Regions from separate parts of the Streptomyces sp. NPDC005925 genome, predicted to be linked through region 2. Evidence: riboswitches for the same ligand, from Rfam matches in the RefSeq annotation. Region 2 holds a riboswitch; the other holds the start of a gene.

Region 1 (7,716 bases), on a different contig from region 2:
GTGGTCGCGGTGGCGTGGGTCGTCGTGATCACCGTCCTGTTCATGCTGCCGCAGGTCTCCCCGGTCACCTGGGAGTCCTTCAACTACGCCCCGATCGCCGTCCTGGCTGTGCTCGGCTTCGCCGCGACCTGGTGGCTGGCGTCGGCCCGCCACTGGTTCCTCAACCCGGACCACGCACGCACACGGGCGCGTGAACAGGCCCGGGGGCAAGCGCCGGAACCGGTCGATCCGTAACCTGCCGCGGCACCCGCAGACCCGCATCCACCCGCCGGCCACGGCCACGCCCCGATACCCGATCGGCGCCCCGGCCTCGTCCCGCTATGCTCGGGGGAGGCAACAACGCCCGGGCCCTTAGCTCAATTGGCAGAGCAGTGGACTTTTAATCCATTGGTTGTGGGTTCGAGTCCCACAGGGCCTACACCTCGGCCCCCGGTCAGACAGCGTCCGACCGGGGGCCGGCGTCGTGTCGTGGAGGACCGCCGGATGGTCGGCGACCGCAGGGCACGGGCAGGACCGAGCTGTCGCGTCGGGCAAGAGCCCGGTGATCGCCGCCGGCCACACCTGCGGGACTCCACGAAGGGCACCCGACGCGCGCCCCCGCCGGCCGGGCAAGGGCAGGCGGCGTTCTCCAGGGGGGCGTTACACAATGGGGCCATGCCTCTGCCGTACGTCCTGCTGTCCGCCGCCGTCTCCCTCGACGGCTGCCTGGACGACACCGGCCCCGAGCGGCTGCTGCTGTCCGGCGCGGCCGACTTCGACCGGGTGGACGAGGTGCGGGCGTCCGTCGACGCGATCCTCGTCGGCGCCGGCACGATCCGCGCCGACAACCCCCGGCTGCTGGTCAACTCGCCCGGTCGGCGCGCCGCCCGCCGGGCCGCCGGCCGGCCCGGCTTCCCGCTCAAGGTCACCGTCAGCGGGTCCGGGGACCTCGACCCGGCGGCCCACTTCTGGCACACCGGCGGGGACAAGGTCCTCTACACGACCGACGAGGGCGCCGAGCGGGCCCGGCGGCTCGCCGTCGCCGCCGACGTCGTACCGCTCGGGCCGGCGCTCGACTGGCGGGCGCTGCTGGAGCACCTGCACGACGTGCGCGGTGTCCAGCGGCTCATGGTCGAGGGCGGCGGCACCGTCCACACGCAGCTGCTTCAGCAGGGCCTCGCCGACGAACTCCAGCTCGTCCTCGCCCCCCTCCTGGTCGGCGACCCGGACGCACCCCGCCTGTTCGGGCCCGGCGGCTATCAGGGCGGCCGGCTGCGGCTCGTCGAGACCCGGCGCATCGAGGACGTCGTCCTGACCCGCTACGAACCCACCGCACCCGGCACCGGCACCGTGCCGTCCGCCGCAGACCGGCACTGGCTCGCCCTCGCCTGCGAGCTGGCCGCGAAGTGCCCGCCCTCCACGACCGCGTTCAGCGTGGGGGCCGTGGTGGTCGCCGCCGACGGGACCGAACTCGCCCGCGGGTACTCGCGGGAGGCCGGCGATCCCGTCGTGCACGCCGAGGAGGCCGCCCTCGCCAAACTCGACCCGGCCGACCCGAGGCTCACCGCCGCGACCGTCTACAGCAGCCTCGAACCCTGTGCCCGCCGCGCCTCCCGGCCCCGGCCCTGCGCCCGGCTCGTCCTCGACGCGGGGGCCCGCCGGGTGGTGACCGCGTGGCGCGAGCCGGACACCTTCGTCCCGGGCGCGAATGGCAACGGGGTACTGGCGGCCGGGGGCGCGGACGTCGTCGTGCTGCCCGAGTACGAGGAGCGGGCCAAGGCGCCCAACCGGCACCTGTCCGCCCCGCCCGCCTGAACGTCCGCCCGCCGGACGCTCCCCGCGCCCCCCGCACTCGGCCCTTCGGCCCATCAGATCCTGCGGCCCGCCTGCCGCCGCGTCACGCTGCCAGTGAGCCGGCACGCACGATGACGAGGAGGAGCTCAGGATGGGGTCAGTGGAGTCAGGGACGGAGCGGGCGCCGGAGAGTGCGCGGGGCGCGGGACGGCCCGGTCATTCCGGTGCGCAGACGGCCCCGACCCGCGGGGCGGCGGCATCACGTCGTCGTGCCGCCGCGCTTCTCGCCGTACCGCTCGCCGCCGTGCTCGTCGCCTCCTGCGGAACGGCGGGACCGGACGGCCGGACCAGGACGCGCGCCCTGGCCGCCGACGCCGACTTCACCCACCCGGGCGTCCTGGTCGGCGAGGACCAGCTGGCCGACGTACGGAAGAACGTGACCGAGGGCAGGCAGCCGTGGCTGAAGGCCTACTTGGCCATGCGGGACAGCCGGTACGGCTCGTACAAGTACCGGCCCCGGCCCCGAGCCACCGTCACCTGCCCCGTCGGCGGCCGGCGCGGACGCGGCTGCGCCGAGGAGCGCGCCGACGCCATCGCCGCGTACACCCAGGCCCTCCTCTTCACGGTCACCGGCAAGCGGCAGCACGCCGTCAAGGCCAGGGAGATCATGGACGCCTGGTCGGGCCGGCTGAAGGGACACGGCGTCGAGGGCGCCGGGCCGGCCGCCGCCACCTGGGCGCGGGCCGCGGAGATCGTGCGCCACACCCGGGGCGCGGGCTGGCCCGCCACGCGCGTACGGCGCTTTGAGAACATGCTGCGCGGTGTCCACCTGCCCGCCGTCAGCGCGAAGAAGCCGGCCCGCAGCGCGGGCCAGGACCTCGTCATGACCGACGGCGCCATCTCGATCGCCGTGTTCCTGAACGACCACGAGGCCTTCGACCGGTCCCTGGCACGCTTCCGTGACCGCGTGCCCACCTACTTCGCCGGGAAGAACGGCCTCACCCAGGACACCTGCCGGGGCCTGCCGCAGGTCGGCCAGGGCATCGCCGCCACCTCCCACATCGCCGAGACGGCCTGGCACCAGGGCGTCGACCTGTACGGCGAGGTCAAGGACCGTCTGTCGGCCGCGCTCACCGTGCACGCCCGCCGCCAGCTCGGCGAGCCGGAGTCCGTGTCCGGGGCCCGGTGCGCTGGGCGGGACGTCCGTGGTGGCGGGAGCGGCAGCGCCGGGCAGCCCGGCGGAGGCCTGGGGCCCGGTCTGGAGGTCGCCCTGCACCACCTGGAGGACCGGCTCGGCGGCTCCGTCCCGGCAGCCCACCGGCTCGCGGCCGGGGCCCGGCCCGCCGGTACGGACAACGGGTCCGTGGCCTGGGAGACGCTCACCCACGTGGCGAAGCCCGGTGAGAAATCCGCGGAGAAGTCCGTCGGGTAGGCGGACACCCCGTCGGACAGCCCGCTCGGCGGCCGTTGAATCACCCGCCGGACAACCCTGGTGCTCAGGGCCTCGCGGATGACGTACACTGGAGTCACAACGGCGCGGGGTGGAGCAGCTCGGTAGCTCGCTGGGCTCATAACCCAGAGGTCGCAGGTTCAAATCCTGTCCCCGCTACTGAAGGCCGAGGGCCGGAATCCGAAAGGGTTCCGGCCCTTGGTGTTTTCTGTGGTCCTTCTCCGTCGCCGTGTTCCTCTTCTTCGCCTTCTTTTCCCGGCCGGACTCCATTCCGCCGACGGCGCCCCTCCCCTCGTACCCCTCACTGACCGTGATCGACCCGTCCCGCTCCGATAACAACTGACGCAACGTCAGATTCTGTAGAGGGCGCGAAAAGGGCGCGCAAGGGGCGCGATGGTCGGTCAACTCGCCCGGTTTCGCCCCTCGGTGAGAAGTTGATTCGCGCGGAAACCGCTAATGATCAAGAGGAACAGCTTGGAATCCGGGCCACCCGTCTATTAACGTTCGATAACGCAGCGCGGTCGTCCCAGCCGTCACAAGGCGGCTCCGTGCTCACGCGCCGAATCCCGCGAGGGAACCGGGGAACCACCACCCTGGGGTGAATCGCACGTAGGCCCTCGTGGCAACACGACGGGTATACGCGCGTAGGAGACCTTCCTGCTCCGAACCCGTCAGCTAACCCGGTAGGCGGAGACGGAAGGAAAGGAGTACGCCCCACGTGGCGTCCAACCGGCCTGCCCCCGAGGCCCCGTTCATGCCGAGCCAGCGCACCACCGAGGCCTTCGGCTACGGCGAGTACCACAGTGACGAGGGTCCGTTCGAGGAATGGAATCCCACTGAGGAATCCCTTCGTCCGGTACGCGGCAGGCATCGTGTCGTCAAGCAGCGCGGCGGAGGACTCGCCCGCAGCTCCACCGTTCTCGGCGTCGGTGTCATAGCAGCCGTCGGCGCGGGCGGCATGGCCACCGCGCAGACCGGCAAGCCGCCGGTGTCGATCTCCATGCCCGACCTGCCCCACGTGGGCTCCCTGGCCTCGGACGACGGCGCCCGGGGCACCGCCAACCCGCTCAGCGGCATGGGCGCCGCCTCTGCCGCCACCGCCGGCCAGAGCGCCGCCGACGCCGGTGAGGCGCTGCGGGCCCGGATCATGGCGCAGGCCGAGCAGCAGCAGAGCCAGGCCGACAACAAGGCCGCCGACGCCGCTGTCGAAGCCGCCGAGAAGGCCGCGGCCGAAGCCGCCGCCAAGGCGGAGAAAGAGGCCGAGGAGAAGGCCGCCGCCGCCAAGGCCAAGGCCGAGAAGGAGGCCCGCAAGAAGGCCGAGGCCGAGCGGCTCGCCAAGCTGGCCCGCCAGTACACGCTGCCGACCGCCTCGTACACGATCAGCTCCGTCTTCGGCCAGGCCGGTTCGCTGTGGTCCTCCGGCCACCACACCGGCCTCGACTTCGCCGCGCCCACCGGCACGCTCCTCAAGGCGGTCCACTCGGGCACGATCACCGAGGCGGGCTGGGCCGGCTCCTACGGCTACCGCACGATCCTCACCCTCGAGGACGGCACGGAGCTCTGGTACTGCCACCAGTCGTCGATGAGCGTCGGCGTCGGGCAGAAGGTCACCACCGGTGACGTCATCGGCCGCGTCGGCGCCACGGGCAACGTCACCGGAGCCCACCTCCACCTGGAGGTCCACCCGGACGGCGCCGACGGCGGCATCGACCCGATGGCGTGGCTGCGGAGCAAGGGCCTCACTCCCTGAGCGGAGTGCTCGGGAGGGCGTCCCGCCTCGCCCCAGTGGCGTCCCGCCGGCATCTTCGCGATGCGGGCGGCGGCCCGTCCACGAGGCGGGCCCCCGCCCACGCTCGCCAGGCGGAGCCTCCCCGCGTGCGCGTCCTCGGACCCCGGCGGTCCTGGCGGCAACCCCCCGACGTCAGGGCTGCCGGTCACGCGATCTCCACCGGCCGCGCGGACAGCCGGGAATGAGCGGCTCCGTTACGGCCGTTGACGTATGACATGACGTCTCTTCGCAAGCTCGGCTACTCCGACCTCGAGGTTTTCCCGCTCGCCCTCGGCGGCAATGTCTTCGGCTGGACTGCCGACGAGCCGCAGTCCTTCGCCGTACTCGATGCCTACGCCGAGGCCGGCGGCAACTTCGTGGACACCGCCGACTCCTACTCGGCATGGGTCGACGGCAACAGCGGCGGCGAGTCCGAGACAGTCATCGGCAAGTGGATGCAGGCGCGCGGCAACCGGTCCGAGGTCGTCGTCGCCACCAAGGTCGGCCGGCACCCCGACCACCAGGGGCTCACCGCGGCCACCGTCAAGGCCGCCGCCGACGCCTCCCTGCGCCGCCTCGGCACCGACCACATCGACCTCTACTACACGCACTTCGACCAGCCCGAGGTGCCGGTCGAGGAGATCATCGGCGCGCTGGACGAGCTGGTGCGGGCCGGGAAGGTCCGGTACATCGGCGCCTCCAACATCTCGCCCGAGCGGCTGCGCGTCTCCCTGGAGTACTCCGATCGCGCCGGCCTCGCCCGCTACGTGGCGGTCCAGCCCCATTACAACCTGGTCTCCCGCGACACCTACGAGGGCGAACTGCGGGACCTCGCCGAGCACGCCGGTCTCGCCGCCGTGCCGTACTCCGCGCTGGCCTCCGGCTTCCTCACCGGCAAGTACCGGCCGGGCGTGAGCGTGGACAGCCCCCGCGCGGGCGGAGCGGCCAAGCACCTGGAGACCGAGCGCGGGCAGCGGGTGCTCGCCGCCCTCGACGAGATCGCCGCCGCGCACGAGGCGCCGGTCGCGACCGTGGCCCTGGCCTGGCTCGCCGCCCGGCCCACCGTCGCCGCCCCGATCGCCTCCGCCCGCACCGTGCGGCAGCTCCCCGACCTGCTGGGAGTGGCGGAACTGACACTCACCGCCGACGAGCTGGCACAGCTGACCCGGGCGTCGCGGTAACGCCCACCTCGCCCACCCCGCCCGCTACGACCGGTACGGGTTGAACCCGGGAGCGGGATCCGGAGCGGCGTACGGGTTCGTCGGACCGTACGCCGCCCGGGGGCCGTGGACGGCCGGGCCGTGTGTCGCCGGGCCGTGCATCGGCCACGGTGACGCGTACGGCGCGGGCGGTACGTACACCGGGACCGGTGGAGCCGTGACCCGGGCCGCGTACTCCAGGGCGGGGCGGGCGGCGTCGCGGCGGGCCCACAGTTCGTTCAGCAGTTCCCGCTCGCGGTTCACGAAGCCGGTCCCGGCCCTGCCCTGCCGGCCCCGGTGCCGCAGGAACGCCAGCGACGTCGCGTACGCCTCGTACCGTGCCACCTCCCGCGCCGCCGCCTTCCCGGCGTACCTGCGCGCGTACGTCCGGGCGATCCGGCGGGCCCGCATCGAGCCCAGCGCGAAGGGCTCCGGGGGCGTCAGCCAGCCCGCGGCCGCGTAGGCGGGCAGCTCGGTCCGTACCGTGCGCAGCTCGCGCTGGCGCGTCCAGATCACCAGCCACGTCAGCAGCCCGAACGCGGGCACCATGAACGCGCCGTACACGGCGATGAACCCGAACGGGCCGAACGTCGCGGAGCCGTTCCACAGCGCGTGCATGCCCATCGCGAGCAGCAGTCCGGTCAGCGGAAGCACCACGCGCCGCAGCAGCCGGTGGTCGCTGGACAGCGCGGTGATGCCGAAGCCGATGCCGGTGAGGACCGTGAACAGCGGGTGCGCGAAGGGCGACATGACGACGCGGACGAAGAAGGTCGCCGCGGTGACGGAGGCGATGCCGTCGTTGCCGGTGAGCTGGTCGGTGCCGAAGGCGGTACCGAGGTAGAGGATGTTCTCGGTGAACGCGAAGCCGGTGGCGGTGACCCCGGCTATCACCACGCCGTCGATGATCCCTGTGAAGTCCCGTCGGCGGAACAGGAAGACGAGGAGGACGGCGGCGGCCTTGGCGCTCTCCTCGACGACCGGTGCTATCACGGTCGCCCCGAGGGTGTTCGCGCCGGACGGGTCGGCGGTCGCCGTCGCTATCCACCTGGTCGCGAAGCTGTTGGCGACGATCGCTATCAGTGCCGCCGCGCAGGCACCCCACGCGAACGCGAACACCAGGTTCCGCCAGGGACCCGGCTCCACCCGGTCCAGCCAGCGGAACGCGGCCATCAGCAGCGGCACCGGCAGCACGGCGAGGCCGAGACCGACCAGGAAGCCCTCGGTGCCGGTCTGCTCGCGGACCAGGGCGAGGATGACGAGCCCGGACAGCGCGAGCAGCGTGCTCAGCGCTCCGTAACGCACCCACCTGCGCTGCCACCAGTGCGCATGCCGCAGCGCGCCGCCGGCGGCGGAGCTGGGAGGCGTCGGATACGGGTACGGGGGACTGGTGGCCACGGCAAGGACCCTCACGAGACAGGGGCGCCGTCCGCGGAGCGAGACGAGTCGGGCGCCGACGACGGGTCGGTCTTCGCGCTGCCGGCAGTCGTACCGCCGGCAGCCGACTGCGGTCGGTTCTTCGTGCGGTC
Region 2 (7,716 bases):
ATCTTGGCGATGACCTTCTCGGGACCGACCGTGAACGGCAGCTCCGTGACGACGAGGCCCTTGCGGCGCGGCGTCACGTCCTCCACGGTGACCGTCGCGCGGATCTTGAACGTGCCGCGGCCGTTCTCGTAGGCGTCGCGGATGCCGGACAGGCCGACGACGCGGCCGCCGGTGGGCAGGTCGGGGCCCGGGACGTGCTTCATCAGGGCGTCGAGATCCGCGTTCGGGTGGCGGATCAGGTGGCGGGCTGCGGCGACGACCTCGCGCAGGTTGTGGGGCGGCATGTTCGTGGCCATGCCGACCGCGATGCCCGAGGCGCCGTTGACCAGGAGGTTCGGGAAGGCGGCGGGCAGGGCCACCGGCTCCCGCTCCTGGCCGTCGTAGTTCGGTGCGAAGTCGACGGTGTCCTCGTCGATGGACTCCGTCATCAGGCTGGCGGCCTCGGCCATCCGGCACTCGGTGTACCGCATGGCGGCCGGCGGGTCGTCGTTGCCCAGCGAGCCGAAGTTGCCGTGGCCGTCGACCAGCGGCACCCGCATGGAGAACGGCTGCGCCATGCGCACCAGCGCGTCGTAGATCGACGCGTCGCCGTGCGGGTGCAGCTTGCCCATGACCTCGCCGACGACGCGGGCGCACTTCACGTAGCCCCGCTCGGGGCGCAGCCCCATCTCGTTCATCTGGTAGACGATGCGACGGTGCACCGGCTTGAGGCCGTCGCGGGCGTCAGGCAGAGCACGGGAGTAGATGACCGAGTACGCGTACTCGAGGAAGGAGCCCTGCATCTCGTCGACGACGTCGATGTCGAGGATCTTCTCCTCGTACGAGTCGTCGGGCGGCGGGGTCTTCGTACTACGGCGGGCCATCGCTGCCGGCTCCTTGCTGAAGCAGTGAACGAACGGATCTGACGCGGACCATTGTGGACCGGGGCACTGACAGCGACCGACCGGGACCCGAGAGGGTGGTGCCCGGCCCGGCGCTGCCCGCAGGTTACGCCCTCGCACGGCGCGAGCCCCTTCCCCCTGCGGGCGGACGGCATTCCCGCCGGGGGCCGCCGGCTGTCTCGCTGTGGGCGTACAGCGCCGCGGGAACTTCGCGAAGCCCGCGCACGCTTGCATACAGTGGCGGGACCGGCAGCATCCGGCGGTTTCCCTGTAGTTTCCGCGATCGAAGGGACGTACATGCCCATGGGTCACACGGCCACAGCCCAGGCAGGCTCCGGCGGCCTGACAGCGACCGAGCACCGCCTGGCCAACGGCCTGCGCGTGGTGCTCTCCGAGGACCACCTGACCCCGGTCGCCGCGGTGTGCCTCTGGTACGACGTCGGCTCGCGCCACGAGGTCAAGGGCCGCACCGGCCTGGCTCACCTTTTCGAGCACCTGATGTTCCAGGGCTCCGCCCAGGTCACGGGCAACGGTCACTTCGAACTGGTGCAGGGCGCGGGCGGCTCGCTCAACGGCACCACCAGCTTCGAGCGGACCAACTACTTCGAGACGATGCCCGCCCACCAGCTGGAGCTCGCTCTCTGGCTGGAGGCCGACCGCATGGGCTCCCTGCTCGCCGCCCTGGACGACGAGTCGATGGAGAACCAGCGGGACGTCGTCAAGAACGAGCGCCGCCAGCGCTACGACAACGTCCCCTACGGCACGGCGTTCGAGAAGCTGACCGCCCTCGCCTACCCGGAGGGCCACCCCTACCACCACACCCCGATCGGCTCCATGGCCGACCTGGACGCGGCGACACTGGAGGACGCACGCGCGTTCTTCCGTACGTACTACGCGCCCAACAACGCCGTGCTCTCCGTGGTCGGCGACATCGACCCCGGACAGACGCTCGCCTGGATCGAGAAGTACTTCGGCTCCATCCCCGGGCACGACGGCAAGCCCGCCCCGCGCGACGGCACGCTGCCGGACGTCATCGGCGAGCAGCTGCGCGAGGTCGTGGAGGAGGAGGTTCCCGCGCGTGCCCTGATGGCGGCCTACCGTCTGCCGCAGGACGGCACGCGCGCGTGCGACGCGGCCGACCTGGCACTGACCGTCCTCGGCGGCGGCGAGTCCTCCCGCCTGTACAACCGGCTGGTGCGCCGGGACCGTACGGCCGTCGCGGCCGGCTTCGGTCTGCTGCGGCTCGCCGGGGCGCCCTCCCTGGGCTGGCTGGACGTCAAGACGTCGGGCGACGTCGAGGTGCCGGTCATCGAGACGGCGATCGACGAGGAGCTCGCCCGGTTCGCGGAGGAGGGCCCCACGGCCGAGGAGATGGAGCGCGCCCAGGCCCAGTTGGAGCGCGAGTGGCTGGACCGCCTGGGCACGGTCGCGGGCCGCGCCGACGAACTGTGCCGGTACGCCGTCCTGTTCGGCGACCCGCAGCTCGCCCTCACCGCCGTGCAGCGCGTGCTCGAGGTGACCGCCGAGGAGGTCCAGGAGGTCGCCAAGGCCCGCCTGCGACCCGACAACCGAGCGGTGCTCGTGTACGAGCCGACCGGGCCCGGGACCGAAGCGGGCGCCGACGCGACGACCGACGCGAGTGACGCCACCGACGAGAACGAGGAGGCGGCCAAGTGACCGACCTGGCCCCCATGGACTTCCACCCCCGTCCGCAGGGCGGCGAGCCCAGGCCCTGGGCGTTCCCCGCACCCGAGCGCGGCACGCTCGGCAACGGCCTCACCCTGCTTCGCTGCCACCGCCCCGGCCAGCAGGTCGTCGCCGTAGAGGTGCTCCTGGACGCGCCCCTGGAGGCGGAGCCCGCCGGACTGGACGGCGTCGCGACGATCATGGCGCGGGCCTTCTCCGAGGGCACCGACAAGCACTCCGCCGAGGACTTCGCCGCCGAGCTGGAGCGCTGCGGCGCCACCCTCGACGCGCACGCCGACCACCCCGGTGTGCGCCTCAGCCTGGAGGTGCCCGCCTCCCGCCTCGCCAAGGGACTCGGGCTGCTCGCCGACGCCCTCCGGGCGCCCGCGTTCGCCGACAGCGAGGTCGAGCGGCTCGTCCGCAACCGCCTGGACGAGATCCCGCACGAGCTGGCCAACCCCGCGCGGCGGGCGGCCAAGGAGCTCTCCAGAGAGCTGTTCCCGGCCGACTCGCGCGTGTCGCGCCCGCGCCAGGGCACCGAGGAGACGGTCGCCGCCGTCGACGCCGGGGCCGTGCGCGCCTTCTACGAGCGGCATGTGCGGCCGGCCACCGCCACGGCCGTGATCGTCGGCGACCTCACCGGCACCGACCTGGACGCCCTGCTCGGCGACACGCTCGGCGCGTGGACCGGCTCCCCGGCCGCCGCCCGTCCCGTGCCGCCGGTGACCGCCGACGACACCGGCCGCGTCGTCGTCGTGGACCGGCCCGGCGCCGTCCAGACGCAGCTGCTCATCGGCCGCGTCGGACCGGACCGGCACGCGCGCGTGTGGCCCGCGCAGGTCCTCGGCACGTACTGCCTGGGCGGCACCCTCACCTCCCGCCTGGACCGCGTCCTGCGCGAGGAGAAGGGCTACACCTACGGTGTGCGGTCGTTCGCGCAGGTCCTGAGGTCCGCCCCGGACGGCTCGGGTGCCGCGATGCTCGCCATCAGCGGCTCCGTGGACACCGAGAGCACCGGCCCGGCCCTTCAGGACCTGTGGACGGTGCTGCGCACGCTCGCCGCGGAGGGCCTCACCGACGCCGAGCGTGACGTGGCGGTGCAGAACCTGGTGGGCGTGGCGCCGCTCAAGTACGAGACGGCGGCGGCCGTGGCGAGCACCCTGGCCGACCAGGTCGAGCAGCACCTGCCCGACGACTTCCAGGCCACGATGTACCGGCAGCTCGCCGCGACCGGCACCGTGGAGGCCACGGCGGCGGTCGTCAGCGCCTTCCCCGGGGACCGGCTGGTGACGATCCTCGTGGGCGACGCGGCCCGGATCAAGGAGCCCGTCGAGGCCCTCGGCATCGGCGAGGTCACGGTGGTCCCCGCCGAATAGCGAGCTGAACCGACAGGACGCCGGACCTCGCACGAACCGGGGGCCCTGGTGGCTGACCGGCCACCAGGGCCCCCGTATGCCGGAATTGGCGGGGATTGCGGGAGAGGCTGCCTGTCTGGCCTGTGGCATGCGCTACAAAAGCCGCCTTCGGTTTGGGGATCGAAAGATGTCCCGTTTAGCGTCGTCCGGTCTGTCCGTCAGGCAGTGCGCCGCACCCGCGGCACCGGACAGTCATCGCCGAGTCCCCCTACGGCGCGAGCCGGGGGAGCCGGGGACCCACCATCAGTCCCTGGGGTGAATCGGACGCCCGCGCGTGCCGCGAGGGGGTCCGTAGGAGACCTTCCTGCTCCGAACCCGTCAGCTAACCCGGTAGGCGAGAGGGAAGGAAAGGACAAGCCTGTACATGGCGTTCACGCGCGCCACCGGGAAGCACCGTCGTCCCAGCCGAATGCATCGCTCCACCGCCCGCGCGGCGGGCGTGGCGGCCCTCGCCGCCACCGGCGTCGTCGGCACCCTCGCGGCCCCGGCGCTCGCCGCCGAGCCCGCCGCCGAGCAGACCGGTCTCACCCCGGTCGTCACTATCGGCGATTCGGTCGCCGACGAGATCGAGGCCCAGGTCGCCGCCCAGCAGCGGGCCGCCGACCTGGCCGAGGCGGAGCGCAAAGCCGTCGAGGCCGCCCGCGAGAAGGCGGCGAAGGCAGCCGAGGAGGCCGCCGAACGGGCCCGCGCGGCCAAGGAGCGGGCCGCCCGCGCGGCCGAGCGCAAGCGCCTGAACACCTACGTCGCCCCGGTCGCGGGTTCGTACGTCTCCACCGGTTACCGGAGCGGAGGCGCCGTCTGGTCCTCCGGCAGCCACACCGGCATCGACTTCCACGCCGCCGGCGGCACACCCGTCCAGGCCGTGGGCCCGGGCACCGTCGTCGAGGCCGGCTGGGGCGGCGCGTACGGCAACCAGGTCGTGATCCGTATGAACGACGGCACGTACACCCAGTACGGCCACCTGTCCTCCGTCGAAGTCTCCGTCGGCCGGCAGGTCACTCCGGGAACGCCGATCGGCCTGTCCGGCGCGACCGGCAACGTCACCGGCCCCCACCTGCACTTCGAGGCGCGCACCGGCCAGGAGTACGGCTCCGACATCGACCCCGTCGCCTACCTCCGCTCGCACGGCGTGCACGTCTGAGACGCCACAGGCTCCACGAGCGCCCGGGGGCCCACGAGCGCCCGCTCCGGGGCGGTGCGCCGCGAACGGCTGACGCCGGAGCCGCGCCCGCGGGAAGGGGGCACGGCTCCGCGCGATGCCGTTCGATGGTCAGACGGTCTCGGGAAGCTCCTCGAGACCCTCGGCGACCAGCTTCGCCAGCCGGTCCAGGGCGACGTCGGCGCCCTCGGCGTCACAGGTGAGGACGACCTCGTCACCGCCCTGGGCGCCAAGACTCAGCACGGCCAGCATGGACCTCGCGTTGACGGGGTCGCCCCCGGCCTTGGCGATCGTCACCGGGACGCCCGAGGCCGTGGCGGCCCGGACGAAGACGGAGGCGGGGCGGGCGTGGAGACCCTCGGCCCAGCCGACGTTGACGCGGCGCTCAGCCATGTGATGCTGCCCTTCAGATGAACCAGGGGTGTCCAGCCGGATTTCCGCACGGTGAAGCGTGCCCAGGGCGGCGCCATGTATGCAGCCCGCACGGCGGCCGTCCTCCACAGACTGCCTCGCGCCGTTGTCATACGCGAGCCGTACGCTGGGCCCCATGCAGACCCCGTCGGACCGGCACGACTATCCCGCGCACTGGGAGGCCGACGTGGTGCTGCGCGACGGGGGCACCGCGCGTGTCCGCCCCATCACCGCGCACGACGCCGAGCGCCTGGTCAGCTTCTACGAGCAGGTTTCCGACGAGTCGAAGTACTACCGCTTCTTCGCGCCCTACCCGCGCCTGTCGGCGAAGGACGTCCACCGCTTCACGCACCACGACTTCGTGGACCGGGTGGGGCTCGCGGCCACGGTGGGCGGCGAGTTCATCGCCACCGTGCGCTACGACCGGATCGGCGCCGACGGCACGCCCGCGTCCTCCCGCCCGTCGCCCGCCCCCGCCGCAGGACGCGTGGCGCCCGACCCCTCCGCGTCCGACGAGGCCGAGGTCGCTTTCCTCGTGCAGGACGCCCACCAGGGCCGCGGCGTCGCCTCCGCCCTGCTGGAACACATCGCGGCCGTCGCCCGCGAGCGCGGAATCCGCCGCTTCGCCGCCGAGGTGCTGCCCGCCAACAACAAAATGATCAAGGTGTTCACCGACGCGGGCTACACCCAGAAGCGCAGCTTCGAGGACGGCGTCGTCCGCCTGGAATTCGACCTCGAGCCCACCGACCGCTCCCTCGCCGTGCAGTACGCGCGCGAGCACCGCGCCGAGGCGAGGTCCGTGCAACGGCTGCTGACGCCCGGCTCGGTCGCCGTCATCGGCGTCGGCCGCACCCCCGGCGGGGTGGGCCGCAGCGTCCTGGGCAACATCCGGGACGGCGACTTCACCGGCCGCCTGTACGCCGTGAACCGGGCGCTGCCAGAAGGGCAGAAGGACATCGACGGCGTGCCCGCCCACCGCTCGGTGGGGGACATCGGGGAACCGGTCGACCTCGCCGTCGTCGCCGTACCCTCCGAGCAGGTGCCCCAGGTCGTCACGGAGTGCGGCGAGCACGGCGTGCGAGGACTCGTCGTGATCACCGCCGGGTACGCCGAGAGCGGCCCCGAGGGCCGGGAGCGCCAGCGCGAACTGGTGCGGCACGCGCGCGCGTACGGCATGCGGATCATCGGGCCGAACGCCTTCGGGATCATCAACACCTCCGAGCGGGTCCGGCTCAACGCCTCCCTCGCCCCCGAGATGCCGAGGCCCGGCCGGATCGGCCTGTTCGCCCAGTCCGGCGCCATCGGCATCGCCCTGCTGTCCCGGCTGCACCGGCGCGGCGGCGGCGTCACCGGTGTCACGGGCGTGTCGACGTTCGTCTCCTCCGGCAACCGCGCCGACGTCTCGGGCAACGACGTCCTGCAGTACTGGTACGACGACCCCGACACCGACGTCGTCCTCATGTACCTGGAGTCGATCGGCAACCCCCGCAAGTTCACCCGTCTCGCCCGGCGCACGGCCGCGGCGAAGCCGCTCGTCGTCGTCCAGGGCGCCCGGCACGGCGGCGCGGCCCCGCCCGGCCACGCCGTACGCGCCACCCGGCTGCCGCACGCCACGGTGTCGGCGCTGCTGCGCCAGGCCGGCGTGATCCGCGTCGACACGATCACCGAGCTCGTCGACGCGGGCCTGCTGCTCGCCCGCCAGCCCCTGCCGACCGGCCCGCGCGTGGCCGTCCTCGGCAACTCCGAATCGCTCGGCCTCCTCACCTACGACGCCTGCCTCGCCGAGGGCCTGCACCCGCAGCCGCCCCTGGACCTGACGACCGGCGCCACCCCGGAGGACTTCCGCGCGGCGCTGTCCCGGGCGCTCGCCGACGACACGTCCGACGCGGTCGTCGTGACCGCGATCCCCACGGTCGGCGAGGACCGCGCGGGAGACGCGGCGCTGGCCGAGGCCCTGCGCTCGGCCGCGGAGACGGTCCCGTCCAAGCCGGTGCTCGTCGTGCACGTGGAGCTGGGCGGGCTCGCGAACGCCCTGTCGGCCGCGGCCGGCACAGCACCCCGGGCCGCCACCGGCACCCCACGCGGCACCCAGCCACCACCCCCGGGCGATCATGCACCCCCGGCCGCCCACCCACCCCCGGGCGGCCATCCGGCGAAGGCCGGC

The links. A riboswitch is a leader RNA that binds a small molecule or an ion and turns the genes downstream of it on or off. The one in region 2 is predicted to bind cyclic di-AMP.
Region 1: another riboswitch for cyclic di-AMP. It lies ahead of ABZ354_RS16360 (M23 family metallopeptidase); the one in region 2 lies ahead of ABZ354_RS23305 (M23 family metallopeptidase).

Annotation. Positions count from the first base shown of each region.
Region 1 covers NZ_JBEXVL010000011.1:174,646-182,361, forward strand. Annotated here, with positions in the region: gene ABZ354_RS16335 (amino acid permease) at 1-234, shown strand, start outside; tRNA gene ABZ354_RS16340 (tRNA-Lys) at 346-418, shown strand; gene ABZ354_RS16345 (dihydrofolate reductase family protein) at 655-1,794, shown strand; gene ABZ354_RS16350 (alginate lyase family protein) at 2,078-3,205, shown strand; tRNA gene ABZ354_RS16355 (tRNA-Met) at 3,309-3,382, shown strand; cyclic di-AMP (ydaO/yuaA leader) riboswitch at 3,771-3,928, shown strand; gene ABZ354_RS16360 (M23 family metallopeptidase) at 3,942-4,973, shown strand; gene ABZ354_RS16365 (aldo/keto reductase) at 5,228-6,172, shown strand; gene ABZ354_RS16370 (PrsW family intramembrane metalloprotease) at 6,197-7,585, opposite strand; gene trmB (tRNA (guanosine(46)-N7)-methyltransferase TrmB) at 7,715-7,716, opposite strand, start outside.
Region 2 covers NZ_JBEXVL010000025.1:51,905-59,620, forward strand. Annotated here, with positions in the region: gene ABZ354_RS23290 (DNA topoisomerase IV subunit A) at 1-863, opposite strand, end outside; gene ABZ354_RS23295 (pitrilysin family protein) at 1,179-2,558, shown strand; gene ABZ354_RS23300 (pitrilysin family protein) at 2,555-3,943, shown strand; cyclic di-AMP (ydaO/yuaA leader) riboswitch at 4,169-4,334, shown strand; gene ABZ354_RS23305 (M23 family metallopeptidase) at 4,347-5,123, shown strand; gene ABZ354_RS23310 (HPr family phosphocarrier protein) at 5,253-5,534, opposite strand; gene ABZ354_RS23315 (GNAT family N-acetyltransferase) at 5,689-7,716, shown strand, end outside.